Regions from separate parts of the Arthrobacter sp. CMU6 genome, predicted to be linked through region 1. Evidence: riboswitches for the same ligand, from Rfam matches in the RefSeq annotation. Region 1 holds a riboswitch; each other region holds the start of a gene.

Region 1 (6,347 bases):
GTCGGCCTGGACCACCGTTTTCAGGTACGTGATGGAGAACGTCACCACGAGGTAGTAGAGGATGTTCTCGGCAAAGCGCAGGCCCATGGCAGTGAAAACGCCGCGCGGGTAGCGCTTGAAGACCTCGGCAACGCCGTAGCCCTTGTGCCCGGCCTCGACTTCCTTGCGGGCCTCGAGGAAGATCGGGGCGTCATTGACCTTGGTGCGGATGTAATAGCCGATCACGACGATCACCGCGGAGAGCCAGAACGCCACGCGCCAGCCCCAGCCAAGGAACGCTTCCTGGGTCAGGGTGGAGGACAGGATGAACAGCACGGCGGTGGCGAGCAGGTTGCCCATGGGCACGGCGGACTGCGGCCAGCTGGCCCAGAAGCCGCGGGACTTGCTGGGGCTGTGCTCTGCCACGAGGAGGACCGCGCCGCCCCATTCGCCGCCGACAGCGAAGCCCTGGGCGAACCGCAGGAAGACCAGGAGCGCGGGTGCCCAGTAGCCGATCTGCTGGAACGTCGGCAGGCAGCCCATCAGGAAGGTGGAGACGCCCACCAGGATGATGCTCAGCTGCAGCAGCTGCTTGCGGCCGAACTTGTCGCCGAAGTGGCCGAAGACGATGCCGCCGATCGGGCGGGCAACGAAGCCAACGGCGTAGGTGAGGAAGGCGGCGATGATGCCATCCAGCTCCGTGCCGGCATTGGGAAAGAATGTCTTGCCAAAGACCAGGGTGGCAGCCGAGGCGTACAGGAAGAACTCATACCACTCCACCACGGTGCCGGCCATGGACGCCGTGACGACTTTCTTCAGGCCTGAGGCCTTGATATCGGTTTCCTCTGTACGCCTTGCGGCGGAGCTTTCCGTACTCATTGCGAACTCCTTCGGCGTCTTCCTCGACACCACGGGGACCAGTCGGTGGCGAACGGGTGTGATGCGCACCACGAACGCCGGATTCAACGAGTATGGTCTGCCGAAGACGCAAGCTCAACGCCAAATAGTGCAGGGCACATCTGCATAAATGCACAGGGAGGAACCGGCATCGCCGCGCCACAGCAGGAAGACGGCCGCCGTGGAGGCACCGGCGTGGCCCCGGCCACGGTCGGGTTCCGGCCGAGCGGCGGCGCGCATCAATTGAGGAGGTGAGCCCTGAGCTGGGCGTTCAGCTGACCGATCTCCGTGAGGAACCCGTCGTGGCCGATCGGCGAATCGATCATGTGGACATCCACATTCCCCGGCAGGGCCTCGGCGAGTTCCAGCGACTGGGCGGGAAAGTACAGCCGGTCCGTCTCCACGGCGGCAACGAAGAAGTCTGCGGAGGCCCGCGCCAGGGCTTCCTTGAGTGTCCCCCGTCCCCGGGTGACGTCATGGCTCATGAGTGCTTCCGTGAGGGCGATGTAGCTGTTGGCGTCAAAGCGCCGGACCAGCTTGTTGCCCTGGTGGTCGAGGTAGCTCTCCACCTGGTACCGGCCGCGGCCCGCCAGGGCTTCGGCCTGCAACGGCTCTTCAGGGGTCTGGGCGTTCCTGCCGAACCGGAAATCCAGTTCGTAGGCAGACCGGTAGGTGATGTGCGCGATCCGCCGCGCGAGCGCCAGGCCCTCCGCGGGTTCGGGCCCGCCGTAATAGTCACCGCCGTTGAAATGGCGGTCCTGCCGGATGGCAAGGGTCTGCGCCTGGGCGAAGGCGATTTGTTCAGCCGTGCTCCTGGCGCCGACCGAGATGACACCGCAGCGGCGCACACGCTCCGGGAAGGTCACGGCCCATTCGAGGGCGCGGGCGCCGCCCATGGATCCGCCCACCACGGCGTGCCAGCTCGTGATGCCAAGCCGGTCGGCAAGCCTCGCCTCGGCGACGGTGGAGTCCCTGAGCGTCACCAGCGGAAAGCGTGAACCCCAGGGTTTGCCGTCCGGGGCGGTCGACGACGGTCCCGTGGACCCGTAACAGCCGCCCAGGATGTTGATGGAAATGACAAAGAACCTGTCAGTGTCCGCCGGCGCACCGGGCCCTGCGAGCTGTTCCCACCAGCCCTCCTCGTTTCCGGCACCCCGTGTGACGTGCGTGCTGCCGGTGAGGGCATGCTGAACGAGGATCGCGTTGGAACCGTCCGAGTTGAGCGTTCCCCAGGATTCGTAGGCCAGCGTCACGTCCGGCAGGAAGCCTCCGGCCTCCAGCTCCAGGCTGCCGATGTTGACATACCGGACTGTGCCATCCTCAGTGGTACCGCGGCCATCCTGACTCGTACGGCCGCCATCCTGATTTGTACCGCCGGGAACGGTGCCGTTCAAAGCAGTGCCGTGCGGAGCCCCGGCGGCCGGAAAGTCGGTGCTGCTGACAGAAATCGTCATGGGTAAACCTCTTCTACGCGCTTGCCCGCCGGCAGCTGTCCGGCAGGCCAGGTCTTCACCCGGGGCACCCCACCGCGGAAGGAGGGTTGCCGGCCAGCAAGCCGGGGCTGTCGCTGGCACTCATGACCTGTTGCCCAGTTTACGAAACAGGCGGACATCTTCGCGAAGAATGTGACGGCTGTGTGACTCCCGGCCCGCCGCCCGGGCCGGGAGTTCCACCCGCGGCACCGGAAATCAGGCGCCTTTCGCGGCGCGGAATCCGGCGTCGAGGTCGGCCAGGATGTCATCGATGTGTTCCAGGCCGACGGACAGCCGCACCAGGCCCGGGGCCACCCCAGCCACGCTCTGCTGCTCCGGCGTCAGCTGGCTGTGCGTGGTCGACGCCGGGTGGATGACGAGGGAGCGCACGTCACCGATGTTTGCCACGTGGGAGTGCAGCTCCAGGGCATCCACGAAGCGCTTGCCTGCCTCAGCCCCGCCGGCCACCGTAAAGGCCACCACCGCGCCGGTGCCCTTGGGCCCGTACTTCAGGCCGCGCTCATACCAGGGGCTGGACGGCAGCCCGGCGTAGGCTACGGACTCCACGTCGCTGCGGGCTTCCAGCCAGCCGGCCACCGCCACCGCATTGGCCACGTGGCGCTCCACCCGCAGGCTCAGCGTTTCCAGGCCCTGCGCAATGAGGAAGGCATTGAACGGGGACACCGCGGAACCCAGGTCGCGGAGCAGCTGGACCCGCGCCTTGAGGATGTAGGACAGGTTGGCTCCCAGGGCACCGTCCGCGCCGAGGTCGCGGGCGTAGACCAGGCCGTTGTAGGTGGGGTCCGGCGTGTTGAAGCCGGGAAAGCGCTCCGGGTCCTTGCCGAAGTCGAAGTTGCCCGAATCCACGATGACACCGGCAATGGCGGCACCATGCCCGCCCAGGTACTTGGTGGCCGAGTGCACCACGACGTCCGCGCCCCACTCGAGCGGCCTGATGAGGTACGGCGTGGACAGGGTGTTGTCCACGATGAGGGGAACGCCGGCCTCGTGCGCGGTCCGGGCAACGCCTTCGATGTCCAGGACGTCCTGCCGGGGGTTGGACACCACCTCGGCAAAGAAGAGCTTGGTGTTGGGCTGTACGGCGTCGCGCCACTGCTCAAGGTTGTCCGGGTCGGCCACGAACGTGACGGACACGCCGAACTTCTTCAGGGTGTGGGCAAGCAGGTTGTAGGTGCCGCCATAGAGGCTGGGGCTTGCCACCACGTGGTCGCCGGCCTCGGCGATGTTGAGGATGGCGTACGTTTCTGCGGCCTGGCCGGAGCTCAGGAGCAGCGCGGCGAGCCCTCCTTCCAGGCTGGCGATCCGCTGTTCAACGGCGTCCTGGGTCGGGTTGCCGATCCGGGTGTAGATGGGCGCGATCTCGGCGAGCGCGAAGCGGTCCGCCGCGCTTTCGGCGCTCGGGAGGACGAACGACGTCGTCTGGTAGATCGGCAACGACCGAGCACCGGTGGCATTGTCAGGCACCTGGCCGGCGTGGATCTGGCGGGTTTCGAACGACCATGCGTTGGACATGCAGGCTCCTCTGCTCAAGGGGCATGTGCTGGTCCCGGCACAGGCCCGCGCTTGCCGCCCGGCGGGCGCCGCGCAGCCAGGTCCTCACCCGGGGCACCCCGCCGCGGTGGAGGGTTGCCGGCCAGCGAGCCGGGGCTTTTTTCGCTGGCACTCATGACTGCGATCAGTGTAGGAACCGCACTGTTACGCGCACAGCTTTGTGACGAACTTCGTCAAAGTATGGACTTTTTTCCAAGTTAGGAGACCCTAAGCTGAGAGCCCCGTCACAAAGTGCCAAGATGAGGGCATGCGCATGGATCACGTCTCTTACGCCTGTGAACACGATGGCCTCGCGGCCACCACCGAACGTATCTCCTCTGCCCTCGGCGTCGAAGCCGTTAAGGGCGGAGTGCACCCCCGGTTTGGGACCCGGAACATGATTATTCCGCTGGCCGGCCACAAATACCTTGAGGTTGTTGAGGTCCTGAACCACCCGGCGTCGGACAAGGCGCCGTTCGGCCAGGCCGTCCGGGCCAGGTCCGCGGCGGGCGGCGGCTGGATGGGCTGGTGCGTCGAAGTGGACGACCTCGCCCCGTTCGAGGAGCGCCTTGGCCGCTCCGCCGTCAACGGCAACCGGAAGTTCCCCGACGGCCGGGAGCTGGTCTGGAAGCAGATCGGCATCCTGGGCCTGATCGCGGACCCGCAGGTTCCGTACATGCTCAAGTGGGAGGGCGATCCGGGACTGCACCCGTCCAACGCCTATGACAGCAATGTGAAGATGTCCAGCCTCACGATTGCGGGCTCTGCCGAGCGTGTGACCGAGTGGCTCGGCGAGCCCGTTGAACGGCCGCTTGAGGATGTCGCGGTGAACTGGGTGGCCCCGCACGGCACGCCGGGAATCCTCTCCGTCACGTTCGAAACCGCAGCGGGCGCCGTCACAATCTGACGCACTTCCTGCCCTTCACTTCGGCCGCCATCAGCGGGTGCCAACGACGCCACCCGCCGATGGCGGCCGAATCATTTTTAACGGCTGTACCCAGCCCCTCAGGATCACGAGAGCCTCAGGATCACCAGCCCCTCAGGATCACCAGCCCAGGACCTGGCCCCACGACGACTAGCCCAGCCCGACGGCCTTGCCGAACAGGCTGAAGCCCACGAACGCGACAATGTCCAGCAGGGCGTGCGCGATGACGAGCGGCATCACCCGGCGGGTTTTGGTGTAGACCCAGGCGAAGACCACGCCCATGATGGCGTTTCCAATGAAGGGCCCGAACCCCTGGTAGAGGTGGTAGCTGCCGCGGAGCATTGACGAGACAAAGATCGCCAGCGACGTGGACCAGCCGAACTTGGAGAACCGGTCCAGCAGGTAGCCCACCACGATGACTTCCTCCACGATCGCATGGCGCATGGCGGACAGGATCAGCACGGGCACCGTCCACCAGTAGGCGTCCAGGCCGCTGGGGATGATCGCCGTCGTGATGCCCAGGGCACGGCCGGCCGCGTACAGGCCCAGCGACGGGATGCCGATCAGGGCAGCCAGCCCGAGCCCCTGCAGCAGGTCCTTTCCGGGTCGGGCAAAGTTGAAGCCCAGCTTCTGGAACGCCGAACCGGCGTCATGGCCGGACCCGGAGTTCGCCCGTCTCTGGTCTGTCATGAAGTAGATCACCAGCAGGACGGGCACCAGGGCGAAAATGATGTCCAGCAGCTGGTAGGTCAGGTCGAAGTACTCGCGCGTGCTTTGTGACCTGTTCAGCGTGGACGTCCCCTGCGCCAGCGGTGCCCGGGTCATCTTGTCCAGCAGCTGCACCACGGAATAGACGGCGGACTGCCCCAGCGACAACCCCAGGACAATCCACACTTCAAACCGCAGCCGACGGCGGGAGGGAACCAACATGTTCCTATCTTGCCTCCACCTGCTGGTACTTTCCTGTCAGCTGCCGGTTCCTGCGTACTGTCAGCCTGCCGGTTCCTGTCCGGCCGCGGGCTGACCCTATGCTGGGGAACTATGAGCGCTCCCGGGAAAATCATCATGATCCGGCACGGCCAGTCGGCGGCCAACGCGGATACCTCCATCTACAACAGGGTGCCCGATTACCGGATTCCGCTGACGGAGCTCGGGCTGGAGCAGGCGAAGGCCGCCGGGGAGCGCATCCGCCGTGAGCTGGACGGACGGCAGGTGAGCGTCTACGTCTCTCCCTATCTCCGCGCCCACCAGACCCTCGAGGCACTGAACCTTGGCTCCCTGACGGAGCGGGTCATCGAGGAGCCGCGGCTGCGCGAGCAGGACTGGGCCAACTTCCAGATTTCGGGCGACATCGAGGACCAGAAGGAACTCCGCAACGCCTACGGCCACTTCTTCTACCGTTTCCGGGAGGGCGAGTCGGGCTCGGACGTGTACGACCGGATCTCCTCCTTCATGGAGACCCTGTACCGGCACTGGTCCAAGCCGGACTACTCCCCCAACGCCCTGCTGGTCACGCACGGGCT
Region 2 (6,347 bases), on a different contig from region 1:
GGCCCGAACACACCACGCAGGTGGGCGACATGTGGCGTAGCATCCTCAGCGACATGGGGGCAGAAGTCACCCTGCAGGACGGCACCCTGACGGTAACCGGCGGCAGTGAAATCAAAGGCGCCGACTTCGCCGAAACCAGCGAACTGGCACCCACCGTAGCCGCACTGTGCGCACTGGCCTCCGGCCCTTCACGGCTGAGCGGCATTGCGCACCTCCGGGGACACGAGACGGACCGGCTCGCCGCTCTGGTCACGGAGATCAACCGTCTCGGCGGCGATGCCGAGGAAACCGTCGACGGCCTCATCATCCGGCCCGCGGAACTGCACGCGGGCGTCGTGCACAGCTATGCTGACCACCGGATGGCCACGGCCGGAGCGATCCTCGGCCTGGCGGTCAGGGGCGTGGAAGTGCAGGACATCGCCACGACGTCCAAGACCATGCCGGACTTCCCCAAGCTGTGGGCGGACATGCTCGGCCAGCGGATCGGCGCCGTTACAAACACGGCAGTGACCAACACTGCAGGGACCGCCGGTGGCACGCAGCACTGATTCCTGGGACGAATCCGACGTCCGGATCCGCCCGAACAAGAAGGGTTCCCGGCCCCGGACGAAGGACCGCCCCAGCCACGAGGACGCCGTCACCGGACGGATCATCACCGTTGACCGGGGACGTTACACAGCAGTCGTGGGCGAGGACTCCGGCCACGAGCGGACGGTCATCGCCGCCCGGGCCCGGGAACTCCGCCGCTCCCCCGTGGTGGCGGGCGACTTCGTGTCCCTCGTGGGCGACGTCTCCGGCGCGCCGGACACTCTCGCCCGGCTCGTGAAAATCCAGGACCGCAAGACCCTGCTGCGCCGCAGCGCCGACGACACCGATCCGGTGGAGCGCGCTGTTGTTGCCAACGCGGACCAGTTGGTGGTGGTGGTCGCCGCCGCCAACCCGGAACCCCGTACCGGCTTCATCGACCGGGCACTGGTGGCAGCCTACGACGCCGGGATCGAACCGCTGCTGCTGGTCACCAAGGCGGACGTCAAAGATCCCACCGAACTGCTGGACAACTACCGCCACCTGGACTTTCCGGTCATCATCAGCCGCACTGCCGACTCGGAAGCATCGGGCATCGACGCACGGTCAGACGACGGCCTCTCCGCCCGGCTCGACGTTGCCGCCGTGTCCGAACTGCGCGCGCACCTGGACGGCAAGGTGACCGTGATGCTGGGCCATTCCGGCGTCGGAAAGTCCACCATGGTCAACGCGCTGACCGGGGCCGAACGCGCCACCGGCGGTGTCAATGCCGTCACGGGCCGGGGACGGCACACGTCGTCGTCGGCCCTTGCCCTCAAGCTCGCTGACGCCCCGGCCGGGAGCTGGATCATCGACACGCCTGGCATCCGTTCGTTCGGACTTGCCCACGTCGACCCGGACCGCATCCTGCGCTCCTTCCCCGACCTTGAGCCGGGCACCGAGGCCTGCGAACGCGGCTGCAAGCACGACGCCACCTCCGTCAACTGCGGCGTTGATGCATGGGTCGCGGCCGGTCACGCCGGCCCCACGGGAGCAGCCAGGCTCGCGTCCCTGCGCCGCCTGCTGGGCACCGACCCGCGCATGGAGGCCCAGGAAACCAAGGAGCTCGGCAGCGTCGGCTAGCCTTTCCCGGCGCAGCCCGGCAGCTGCCTCCCCGCCCGGCGGGGCCTTTGAGGGTAGTTTGGAACCATGACCCAACCCGCTTCAACGTACAACGATGACCTGCGTCTGGCCCATGTGCTGGCCGATTCCGTGGACGACCAGACCATGAGCCGGTTCAAGGCGCTGGACCTCCAGATCGAGACGAAGCCTGATCTGACGCCGGTCACCGATGCGGACAAGGCCGCCGAGGAGTCCATCCGCGGCCAGCTGTCCCGCTCCCGTCCCCGCGACGCCGTGCTCGGTGAGGAGTTCGGAAGTTCCGGCCACGGTTCCCGCCGCTGGATCATCGACCCCATCGACGGCACCAAGAACTTTGTCCGCGGGGTGCCGGTCTGGGCCACGCTGATCGCCCTCGTCGACGAGGGCGAACCCGTCGTGGGCGTGGTCAGCGCCCCTGCGCTCGGCAAGCGCTGGTGGGCCGCCAAGGGCGCCGGCGCCTACTCGGGCCGTTCCCTGGCCGCCGCCACGAGGCTCAAGGTGTCCAACGTGTCCAGCCTCGCCGACGCCTCGCTGTCCTACTCCAGCCTCGGCGGCTGGAAGGACCGCGGAAACCTCGATGAGTTCCTCCAGCTCACCGAGGAGGTGTGGCGCACCCGCGCGTTCGGCGATTTCTGGTCGTACTGCATGGTGGCCGAAGGCGCGGTGGACATCGCCTGCGAACCGGAACTGAACCTGTACGACATGGCGGCACTGGTGCCGATCGTGACGGAAGCGGGCGGCCGTTTCACCTCCCTCGAAGGCACTGACGGCCCGTTCGGCGGCAACGCGCTGGCCACCAACTCGATCCTGCACTCGGAAGTCCTGAAGCGCCTGAACCCGCAACTGGACGATTTACTCTAGTTTCCCCACCCCTGCCCCGGCGCCTTAGCGCTGAACATTACGACGGCGGACGACCACTTTTGGTGGCGTCCGCCGTCGTTTATTCGGCCGAACGCCGGATATCCGGGCTGCGTAATATTTCGCTTAACATTCCTGATCGGCTTTTTCATCGCCGGTCCGGATGTCCTAGTCTCGTAACAGGTCACGAGTGCCAGCGCTAAACCCCGGTTAGCTGGCCGGCAACCCTCCATTCGCGGTGGGGTGCCCCGGGTGACGACCAGGCCGATCCGGAACGGACCCGGCAAGCGCGGATCCCTGTCACGCGGGGTCCTTTCTCAGTGAGGTCCCATGACAGCTGCAATCCTTTCTTCCACCACCGACGCCGGCGTGCTGGACGGCCGGTTCGCCGCCGCCGGCCGCCCCCTGGCCGCCGTCACCGGCGCGGAAATCCAGGCTCCGCTGATCCAGGGCGGCCACGTCCGCTACGCCAACCTCGATTACGGCGCCTCCGCGCCTGCTCTGTCAGTGGTTTCTGCGTACCTCAACGAGATCCTGCCGTACTACGCAAGCGTGCACCGCGGCGCCGGCTACGCCTCACAGATCAGCACCTCCGTGTACGAGAACTCGCGGAGCATCGTGCGGGAGTTCGTGGGCGGCCGCGCCGATGACGCCGTCATCTTCACCCGGAACACCACCGACTCCCTCAACCTCCTGGCCGGCTGCCTGCCCGTGGAGAACCACCACCACACCGGCGAAGTCCTGTACCTGGACATCGAGCACCACGCCAACCTGCTGCCGTGGCAGGGCGTGCCGCACCGCAGCGTGGTGGCCTCGGAAACCCTGGAAGCAACCATCAGCAGCCTGCGCGCCGAACTCGAGCACGGCGATGTCAGCCTCCTTGCGGTGACCGGCGCCTCCAACGTCACCGGCGAAATCCTTCCCATCCGCCGACTCGCCGCGCTGGCCCATGAATACGGCGCCCGAATCGTGGTGGACGCCGCGCAGCTCGCGCCGCACCGCCGCATCGACATCGCCGCGGACGACGTCGACTATCTCGCCTTCTCCGGCCACAAGCTCTACGCCCCCTTCGGGGCCGGCGTCCTGATCGGCCGCCCCGACTGGCTCGATGCCGGCACGCCCCACCTCGCCGGCGGCGGCGCGGTGAGCGAGGCCAGGCTCGACGGCGTCAGCTGGGCCACCGGCCCCGCCCGCCACGAGGGCGGCTCACCCAACGTGCTCGGCGCTGCCACCCTGGCCCGGGCAACCCAGGTCATCGCTGCCCTTGATCCGCAGCACTGGCACGCCCACGAAGCCGCCATCCGGTCCTTCCTCGTCGAGGGGCTGCGCAGGATCGACGGCGTCACCGTCCACCAGATCTTCGCCGACAGCGACCCGGACGACGCCATTGGCGTGGTCAACTTCTCCGTGGAGGGGTACGACGCCGGCCTGGTGGCCGCCTACCTGTCGGCCGAACACGGCGTGGGCCTGCGCGACGGCCGCTTCTGCGCGCACCCGCTGCTGAAGCGCCTCGGCCTCCCGTCGGGTTCGCTGCGCGCCAGCTTTGGCGTGGGATCCCGGCTCGAGGACGCCCAGCGGCTGCTCGCCGGCATTGAGGAGCTCCGCCGCTCCGGGCTCGGTTGGGACTACGTGGTGGACGCCGGGCGCTGGGTTCCGGCGAACGACACACGCACGTACCCCGAGTGGGCACCCAACACCCCCGGCACCGCCGGCGCCGCACCCTGCACGCAGGACTAATCGCCACCCCGGCCCCGGACGCCAACCCGAACTAGGACGCCACCCCGGCCTGCTACGGCAGCGGTCTCCGTACGGTAAATTCGAAAGGTAATTTTCGACGTCGGGCTAAGGAGACTGTGCGTGGCACGGGGCGGTCCCAAACTTCATCACGGGCGGCGGCAGGAGCTTGGGCAGAGCTTTCAGGACGGCGGCGAGCACTACCACCGCGTCCGTCCCGGGTACCCTGGCGATTCCGCTGACTGGCTCATTCCACCCGAGGCCCACACCGCTGCCGACCTCGGCGCAGGAACCGGTAAGTTCACGGCATTGCTGGTGGAACGCGGCCTGAGCGTCAGCGCGGTGGACCCTTCCGTGGACATGCTGGAACAGCTCAGCGGCTCCTACCCCGGGGTTCAAGCCCTGGAAGGGACCGCGGAGGAGACCGGGCTGCCCGGCGCGTCGTTCGATGTGGTCACCGTTGCGCAGGCGTGGCACTGGTGCGACCCCCTGCGGGCCAGCACGGAAATCTCCCGGATCCTCAGGCCCCACGGTGTGCTGGGCCTGATCTGGAACCAGCTGGACACATCAGTGCCGTGGGTCCACCGGCTGTCACGCATCATGCACGCCGGGGACGTGCACAAGCCGGATTTCCGCCCCAAAATCGGTCCGGAATTCACCTCCCTGGAAAGCCACCTGACCCGGTGGGAGGATCCTGTCACCCCGGACGACATCCTGGAACTGGCCAAGTCCCGCAGCTACTACCTCGCAGCCAATGACGCCACCCGAGCCAAGGTGACCGGAAACCTGACCTGGTACCTGCATGAACATCTGGGGCATGCCGAGGGCGAACTGCTGCAGCTCCCCTACCTCACCCAGACCTGGCGGGCTGTCCGGGCGGAACGCCCTAGTGGCAGCAGGTAGGCTTGAACCTGTGAAGACCAGTACGCCCTCCTCCTCGATCGAGGACTACGTTAAGGTCATCTATTCCTTCACGGAATGGCAGGACAAGCCCATCACGTCCACGCAGCTTGCACAGCGCCTCGGCGTGGCCAATTCCTCAGTCTCCGAAATGGTGCGCAAGCTCAAGGACCAGGGCCTGGTCCTCCACAAGCCGTACAGCGCCATCACCCTCACACCCCAGGGCGTCCGGCTTGCGCTCTCCATGGTCCGGCGGCACCGGCTCATTGAGACCTACCTGGTCAAGGACCTGGGATACAGCTGGGACGAAGTCCACGACGAGGCCGAACAGCTGGAACACGCGGTCTCGGACACGTTCATTGAGAGGCTGGCAGCCCGGCTGGGCAACCCGTCACGGGACCCGCACGGCGATCCCATCCCCACGGCTGACGGAACCGTCCGAATGCCGTCGGCCCACCGGATGATCGAACTCGACGACGGCCACACCGGCAGGATCACCCGGATCAGCGACGAGAACCCGGAACTGCTGCGCTACCTGGCCGCGGAAAGGATCAGCCTCGACGCCGACGTCGAGGTACGCGGCCGCAAGCCCTTCGGCGGTGCGCTCGTGGTCCGCATCGGTTCCCCCGGAACCAGCCGCGACGTTGACCTCGCCGACGAAGTGGCATCAGCGCTGTGGATCCAAAGCGACTCCGCGCATCCCGGCTGCCGCATGGCGGGCCTGTAGGCACAGGTGCGGGTTCCCGTGGCCGGCCGCACCGGCGCTGCTTCCAGGACGGGCTCCGGCTACGGGTGGCGCGTCTGGACTGCCGTGGCCACCGGCGGGCTGCTGGGCACGGAGCTCCGGTACGTGCTGGGTCTGCTGTTCCCGGACCAGCCGGGAGGCCTGCCGTGGGCTACGCTGGGCATCAACATCGTTGGCAGCTTTGTGCTGGCGGCCCTCACCACCATCTGGATCGCGCGGCCGCAGACCGCGTTCTGGCTCCGTGCGGCCATCGGGCCGGGCCTGCTGGGCTCTTTCACCACCTTTTCCGCCGTCGTGTTTTCCACCGACCGGCTGACCCGATCCGGGTTCCCCGGCTTGGCACTCCTCTACGTAGGACTCTCTGTCTTTTTGGGGCTGGCGGCAGCAGCAGCCGGCTGGCGGACCGGCAGGATGCTGAGCGCCGGGCGTGGGGTGCGTCCGTGAC
Region 3 (6,347 bases), on a different contig from region 1:
CATGGACCAGGTCCTGGAACTTCACCCGGACATCATCAAGCTGGACCGGAGTTTTATTGCGGGCATTGAGGACTCCCCGGGCCAGCGCCTGAGGGCCGCGGCCATGGCCGAACTGGCCCGGTACATTGACGCCGTGGTCGGAGCCCAGGGCGTGGAGACGCCGGAGGAGCTCGAGGCCGTGACCGAACTTGGCATGGCCGCTGCGCAGGGCTACCTGCTGGGCAGGCCCTCCGTCCACCCGCTGGACTGGAATGCCTGGATCCGTTCCGAAAGCGAGACGGCCACCAGCGGCCCGGCCTCCTGACCTAGTCCTCCGCAAGATCCGTGGCCAGGCGGATGTGGTTGTCAGCCAGCCACACAGGATTGAAGGCCTTGCTCTGGTAGTTGCTGCCCGTGTCCGGTGCGATCGCCACCACCACTGACCCGGGCGGCGCCGCCCTGGCCACCCGGAGTGCTGCCGCCACCGTCAGGCCCGACGACGGCCCCAGGGACAGGCCTTCGTCGTTGAGCAGCCGGTGCAGCGTGGTGTACACCTCGTCGTTTGGAATCCGCAGGAACCGGTCCAGCAGGCCGCGGTCGAAGACCTTCGGCCAGTCGGGTTTGGGCCAGGAGTTGCCCACGCCGTCCACCAGGATCTGGCCGGGGTGCCCGCCGCTGTAGACCGAGCCGTAGGGGTCCGCGCCGATCACCTCCACGTGCCCCCCGGACTTCTCCTTGAGGTACCGTCCGTTCCCGCTGATGGTGCCGCCGGTGCCCACGCCTGCGACGAAGTGCGTCACCCGGCCCGCCGTCTGCTCCCAGATCTCCGGCGCCGTCCCCTCATAGTGCGCCCGCGGGTTGGCAGGATTGTCGAACTGCAGCGGACGCCAGGCACCGGGGATTTCGGCCGTGATCCGGGCCGCCACCGCCCGCGCGTTCTCCGGCGAATCCGAGGGCGCGCTCCAGTCGGTGAACACCACCCGTGCCCCGTACCGGTTGAGGGCCTCCAGCTTCTCCGAGGAAATGGAGTCACCCGTGACCACCACCACCGGGTGGCCGGTCAGCGCCCCGATCAGGGCGAGCCCGATTCCGGTGTTCCCGGAGGTGCTTTCCACGATGGTCCCGCCGGGCTGCAGCTCTCCGCTGCGCTCGGCCGCCCGGACCATGCTCAACGCGGTCCGGTCCTTGATGGAACCGCCGGGGTTCTCCGATTCGAGTTTGACGAAGACGGTGCTTCCCAGCCCGCGGCTCAGCACGTCCAGCGGCACTAGCGGAGTGTTGCCCACCCGTGCCAGCACCTCGTCGGCGTCCACGGCCGGGTCCAGTATGGGTACCACGTGCCTTGGCTGGCTGCCGCTTCCTGTCACAGTGGTCATGATTCTCCTCCCCCATCATCCGGGCTGGAGCCATTCGGCCCACCCGCGTCCGGTATCCGTAATTCGGGCAGCCCTGCCAGCAGCTCCCCCAGTGCAGCGCGCGCGCTGTCAACCAGCACCGCCGCCGGCAGCTGCCCGGCCAGCAGCTCCGACAGCCGCGCCACTACGGCGCCGGTGGCTGCTCCCAGCCGCCGGGTCTCCGCTTCCCGCAGATCCGTGTCCTGTGCCTCCGCCAACAGGTAGGAGGCCGTCAGCGCCTCGATGGTGAGGAGATTGGCCGCGGCCTCCACCGAGCGCTCCAGCTGCTGGAGGGCCAGCGGGGCAAGCGTGGAGTGGTCCTCGACGTCCGCGGACAGGGTGGGGGCGCCGAGGGTGGCTGGCGCCGCCAGGAACTTCAGCTCCGCCAGCAATCCCGCGGCCGAGTACCACAGCAGTCCCGGCAGGTCTTCGGACGCCAGCGGGGTGCCGGCCCGGGCCGCCTCGAGGTTGAGCTGCCGGATCAGGCGCTGCGGCGGATAGAGCTTGGCGATCCGCCGCTCGCTGCTGATTCCCACATGTGCGAGCCCCAGCCGCAGCGCCTCGAAGGCCAGGGCCAGCTGCATGGGCTGGAAGTTTCCGCCGGACACCATCCGGCCGGAGGCTATGTCCGTGAGGGGGTTATCGCCCCTGCCGTTGAGCTCCACCTCGAGCGCCCCGGCCAAGGCCGTCACTTGGCTCCGGAACGCACCATGGGTCTGCGGTGCGGCGCGGAAGGACAGGGCATCCTGGACAGATACCTGGCGCCGCGGATCCTCCAGCCAGCCGCCGCGCACCAGGCGCCGGACGTTGGCCGCCGAGACGCGCTGGCCGTCCACCGCCTTGGCAGACTGCACAGCCGGCGAGAACGGGCTGAGGTTCCCTCCGCCGTCGTACCTGGCAGTGGCCTCAAGTGACAGCGCCAGCGCGGTGTCCGCCAGATCGGCGAGCCACCGGAGGCGGCGGAGCTCCAGCGCCCCGGCGCCGATCGAATAGGAGTTGGCGCTGACCAGCGCCAGGGCCTCGCCCGGCGCCAGGACCAGCGGTTCCAGCCCGGCGGCGGTGAGCGCTTCCGCGCCGTCCTGCAGGCCGCCGTCGGGAGTCAGCGCCTGTCCCTCACCGATGGCGACGGCGGCAACGGCCGCCAGCTGGGTGAGGTCCGACGAGCCGACGGACCCGTCGCGCGGAACGGCCGGCACCACGTCCCTGTTGAGCAGCTCGGCGTAGAACCGGGCAGTCTCCGGACGCACGCCCGAGCCTCCGCGGGTGAACCCGATGAGCCTTGCCAGGATGAGGGCGCGCACTTCATCGCGGTCCAGCAGCGCGCCGACGCCGCTGTGGTGGTAGCGCACCACCTGCAGCTGGAAGTCAAGGATGGATTCCTGCTCCACGGCCGTGTCACGGCCGGAGCCGAGCAGGGTGTTCAGGCCGTAGACGCGGTGGCCGGAATCGATGGCCGCCTGCACCACCTCACGGGAGAGGCCCACGAGCTCGAGGGCTTCGGCGCTGAGGACCACCTCGACTCCGGGATCGGCGGCCGCTGCCGCCACGTCGTCGGCACGGATGTGGGCCGTGCCGATCAGGAAGGTGCCGTGCCGGAGGCCCGGCATCGGCCCGTCGTGCTCCCTGGCTCCTGTCATGGCGCTAAAAGTCCAGCAGGTTCCGGCGGAATCCGCCGTCGCCGTAGCTCGTCCGCAGCAGTCCCCGGCTCCGAAGCACCGGCGCCAGCCTGTCCAGCACGCCGTGGATGGTGGCCGGATCCACGAAGCCGGAGAAGAGGAACCCGTCGCCGCCCACTGCCGCCCCGGTTTCCTCGAGGTAGTCGGCGATTTCCTCCGCGGTGCCGATGATGCTGTCGCCGGCGCCGCCGCTGCGGGCCTGCAGGATTTGCCGCAGGGTGGAGCCCGGCGGCGCGGCCTTGGAGAAGTGCTCCAGCGTGCCCTGGTTGCTGTTGGTGCTGAGCTCCGGGAGTGGCTCGTCAAGGTCGAACTGCTTGAAGTCGATCACGGACAGATAGGAGATGGAGTTGAGCTGGCTGTCGATGTCCCGCTGCGTGAGCTCCCGGCGGGCAGCCCGCAGCTCCTCGGCTTCGGCCCGGGAACCGGTCACCGTGGGTTTGAGGACGAACAGGACCTTGACGTCGTCGGGGTTCCGGCCGGCCCCGGCAGCCTCGGCGCGGATGGAGTCCCGATACGCCTTCATGCCGTCCACGCCACGGGCAAGGGCTATGGCAACATCCGCGTTCGCACCGGCGAAGGCCTTGCCCCGCGGCGATGCCCCCGCCTGCACCAGCACCGGTTCCTCCGGCAGCGGCGCCGTGTTCAGCGGTCCCCGGACCTTGAAGAACTCCCCGTCGTGGTGGATCGGCCGGACCTTGGTGTGGTCAGCGAAGATGCCTGCCTGCGTGTCCTCAAGGATGGCGTCCGGTTCCCAGCTGCGCCAGAGCTTGCGCACAACGTCCACGAACTCCTCGGCCTTCTCGTAGCGGAGGTCGTGCTCGATCTGCTGGTCCAGCCCGTAGTTCTGCGCGGCGAGGTCGCTGCCCGAGGTCACCACGTTCCAGCCCAGCTGCCCGTTGGAGAAGTGCTGCAGCGTGGCCAGCAGCCGGGCGGCGGTGAACGGCGGATAGAAGGAGGCGCTGATGGTGGGAACAATACCGAGGTGCTCCGTGGCGGAGAGCAGGTACGGCACCAGGGCCAGCGGATCGTGCTTCGGCGCAAAGGACGCCTGCGCCAGCGAGACCTCCGCGCTGCCGCCATAGGTGTCGGGGACGGTGAGCGAATCCTCGATGATGAACAGGTCCAGCCCGGCCCGTTCGAACTCCCGGACCGCATGCTGGTAGGGGGCGGGCTTCTTCCAGTCATAACCGATTCCGTAGCCGGGCGTCCCCCAGCCCTGAACCCCGAAGCCATGGCCCACAAACCATCCAAAGTGCAGCATGGGAGTCACTGTATTCGCGGGCGAATCATTCACTGCAGCCTGGTTTCATCCGGCGTTACGGCGGGTCATCTCCCGTCATTATCCTCCCGGCCACCGGCTTTGTAACCGCAGCGCGTCGATTGCCCTGACCGGCAGTGTCCGGATGCGTTACGGAAGATGACGGCGGCGGCGGTGCGCACCGCCGCCGTCAGTGTTACGTTTTTGGGGAGTAATGAGTACCGGCATTAAGCCCTGACTGGCCGGTCGGCAACCCTCCTTCCACGGCGGGGTGCCTCAGGTGAATACTCGGCATATCGACCACTTCGAGCTGCAAGCGTGAGAAAAGGAGATCCGTCATGTCAGACGCCCCCACCGTTGCAACACTGCCGTCCCAGCAGGATAAACCTGAGGAAAAGCTGTCCTACCGCCTGGTCACGGGTCCGGACGACCGCGCATTCTGTGAGCGCATCTCGGCCGCCCTGGCCGAGGGATACGTCCTGCACGGCAGCCCTGCCGCAACCTTCAACGGCACCACTGTCATCGTGGCCCAGGCCCTCATCCTGCCTGCCGCCATCGCGTCCGCAGATGCTGCCGTCGCCACCGCCGTGGACCGGCTGGACTCCGACGACGACCTTAGCGAAGAAGCCTACGAGGGCCACGCATGAGCTACGCCGGAGACCTCACCCCGCAGGACGCGTGGGCCAGGCTCGAGCAGGGTGCCGTTCTGGTGGACGTGCGGACCGAGGGTGAATGGGCGCACATCGGCATCCCGGAAACCGCGTCCGCGAACGATCAGCGGAATGATCCGCTGTTCATCCAGTGGACCTTTCCCGGCGGCATTCCCAACCCCGACTTCATCGAGCAGCTGAAGCAGCAGGCGCCTGAGGACACCCGGGTGGAGCTGCTGTTCCTGTGCCGCTCCGGCCAGCGCTCCATCGCCGCGGCCATCGCCGCCACCCAGGCCGGTTTCACCGCCTACAACGTCCTCGAAGGCTTCGAGGGCGAACCCGACCGCTACGGTGAGCGCACCGTGAACGGCTGGAAGAACCGCGGCCTGCCGACGAACCTGGGAAAGAACTAAGTTGACCTTTAATCACGACGCCGCCGGCTGGAGCCCGGACACCCAGGCCGTCCGCGGCGGGCTTGACCGCACCAATTTCCAAGAGACCACCGAGCCTGTCTTCCTGAACTCCGGCTTTGTTTACGAGTCCGCCGCTGCCGCCGAACGCGCCTTCACCGGCGAGGATGAGCGCTTCGTCTACTCGCGCTACGGCAACCCGTCCGTGGCCACCTTCCAGGAACGGCTCCGGCTGCTGGAAGGCACGGAGGCATGCTTTGCGACGGCGTCCGGCATGTCCGCTGTGTTCACCGCCCTTGGCGCGCTGCTCGCGGCCGGGGACCGCGTGGTCGCCAGCCGTTCCCTGTTCGGCTCCTGCTTCGTGATCCTTAACGAAATCCTGCCGCGCTGGGGTGTGGAGACCGTGTTCGTGGACGGTCCGGACCTCGAGCAGTGGCGTGTGGCCCTCTCGGTGCCCACCACGGCCGTCTTCTTCGAATCCCCGTCCAACCCCATGCAGGAAATCGTGGACATCGCAGCGGTCAGCGAGCTCGCCCACGCCGCCGGCGCCAAGGTGGTGGCGGACAACGTCTTCGCCACCCCGCTGCTGCAGCGCTGCGGAGACCTGGGCGCCGACGTGGTGGTCTACTCCGGCACCAAGCACATCGACGGCCAGGGCCGGGTGATGGGCGGCGCCATCCTGGGCACCAAGGAATTCATCGACGGGCCGGTCAAGCAGCTCATGCGCCACACCGGCCCGGCGCTTTCCTCGTTCAACGCCTGGGTGCTCACCAAGGGCCTGGAGACCATGGCGCTCCGCGTGAACCACTCCTCCGCCACGGCGCTGCGCCTGGCCGAATGGCTGGAGACCCAGCCCGCCGTCAACTGGGTCAAGTACCCGCTGCTCAAATCGCACCCACAGTTCGAACTGGCGGCCAAGCAGATGAAGGCCGGCGGCACCGTCCTGACGCTGGAGCTTGCGACGACGGCAGGCCAGTCGG

What was found. A riboswitch is a leader RNA that binds a small molecule or an ion and turns the genes downstream of it on or off. The one in region 1 is predicted to bind S-adenosylmethionine.
Region 2: it holds a riboswitch for S-adenosylmethionine, as region 1 does, so the genes downstream of both, AC5RWD_RS01925 (aminotransferase class V-fold PLP-dependent enzyme) here and AC5RWD_RS07080 (bifunctional o-acetylhomoserine/o-acetylserine sulfhydrylase) in region 1, are expected to answer to the same signal.
Region 3: it holds a riboswitch for S-adenosylmethionine, as region 1 does, so the genes downstream of both, AC5RWD_RS05860 (DUF1737 domain-containing protein) here and AC5RWD_RS07080 (bifunctional o-acetylhomoserine/o-acetylserine sulfhydrylase) in region 1, are expected to answer to the same signal.

The regions. Positions count from the first base shown of each region.
Region 1 is NZ_JBNHFL010000007.1:166,572-172,918, reverse strand. It holds gene AC5RWD_RS07090 (MFS transporter) at 1-858, opposite strand, end outside; gene metX (homoserine O-acetyltransferase MetX) at 1,116-2,330, opposite strand; SAM riboswitch class IV at 2,343-2,458, opposite strand; gene AC5RWD_RS07080 (bifunctional o-acetylhomoserine/o-acetylserine sulfhydrylase) at 2,565-3,881, opposite strand; SAM riboswitch class IV at 3,924-4,040, opposite strand; gene AC5RWD_RS07075 (VOC family protein) at 4,168-4,806, shown strand; gene AC5RWD_RS07070 (CPBP family intramembrane glutamic endopeptidase) at 4,975-5,754, opposite strand; gene AC5RWD_RS07065 (histidine phosphatase family protein) at 5,866-6,347, shown strand, end outside.
Region 2 is NZ_JBNHFL010000002.1:115,315-121,661, reverse strand. It holds gene aroA (3-phosphoshikimate 1-carboxyvinyltransferase) at 1-548, shown strand, start outside; gene rsgA (ribosome small subunit-dependent GTPase A) at 532-1,647, shown strand; gene hisN (histidinol-phosphatase) at 1,714-2,526, shown strand; SAM riboswitch class IV at 2,706-2,819, shown strand; gene AC5RWD_RS01925 (aminotransferase class V-fold PLP-dependent enzyme) at 2,854-4,260, shown strand; gene AC5RWD_RS01920 (class I SAM-dependent methyltransferase) at 4,381-5,160, shown strand; gene AC5RWD_RS01915 (metal-dependent transcriptional regulator) at 5,171-5,884, shown strand; gene AC5RWD_RS01910 (fluoride efflux transporter FluC) at 5,903-6,346, shown strand; gene AC5RWD_RS01905 (fluoride efflux transporter FluC) at 6,343-6,347, shown strand, end outside.
Region 3 is NZ_JBNHFL010000006.1:52,884-59,230, reverse strand. It holds gene AC5RWD_RS05880 (EAL domain-containing protein) at 1-304, shown strand, start outside; gene AC5RWD_RS05875 (PLP-dependent cysteine synthase family protein) at 306-1,355, opposite strand; gene AC5RWD_RS05870 (aromatic amino acid ammonia-lyase) at 1,352-2,980, opposite strand; gene AC5RWD_RS05865 (NtaA/DmoA family FMN-dependent monooxygenase) at 3,015-4,310, opposite strand; SAM riboswitch class IV at 4,518-4,632, shown strand; gene AC5RWD_RS05860 (DUF1737 domain-containing protein) at 4,646-4,954, shown strand; gene AC5RWD_RS05855 (rhodanese-like domain-containing protein) at 4,951-5,370, shown strand; gene AC5RWD_RS05850 (O-succinylhomoserine sulfhydrylase) at 5,372-6,347, shown strand, end outside.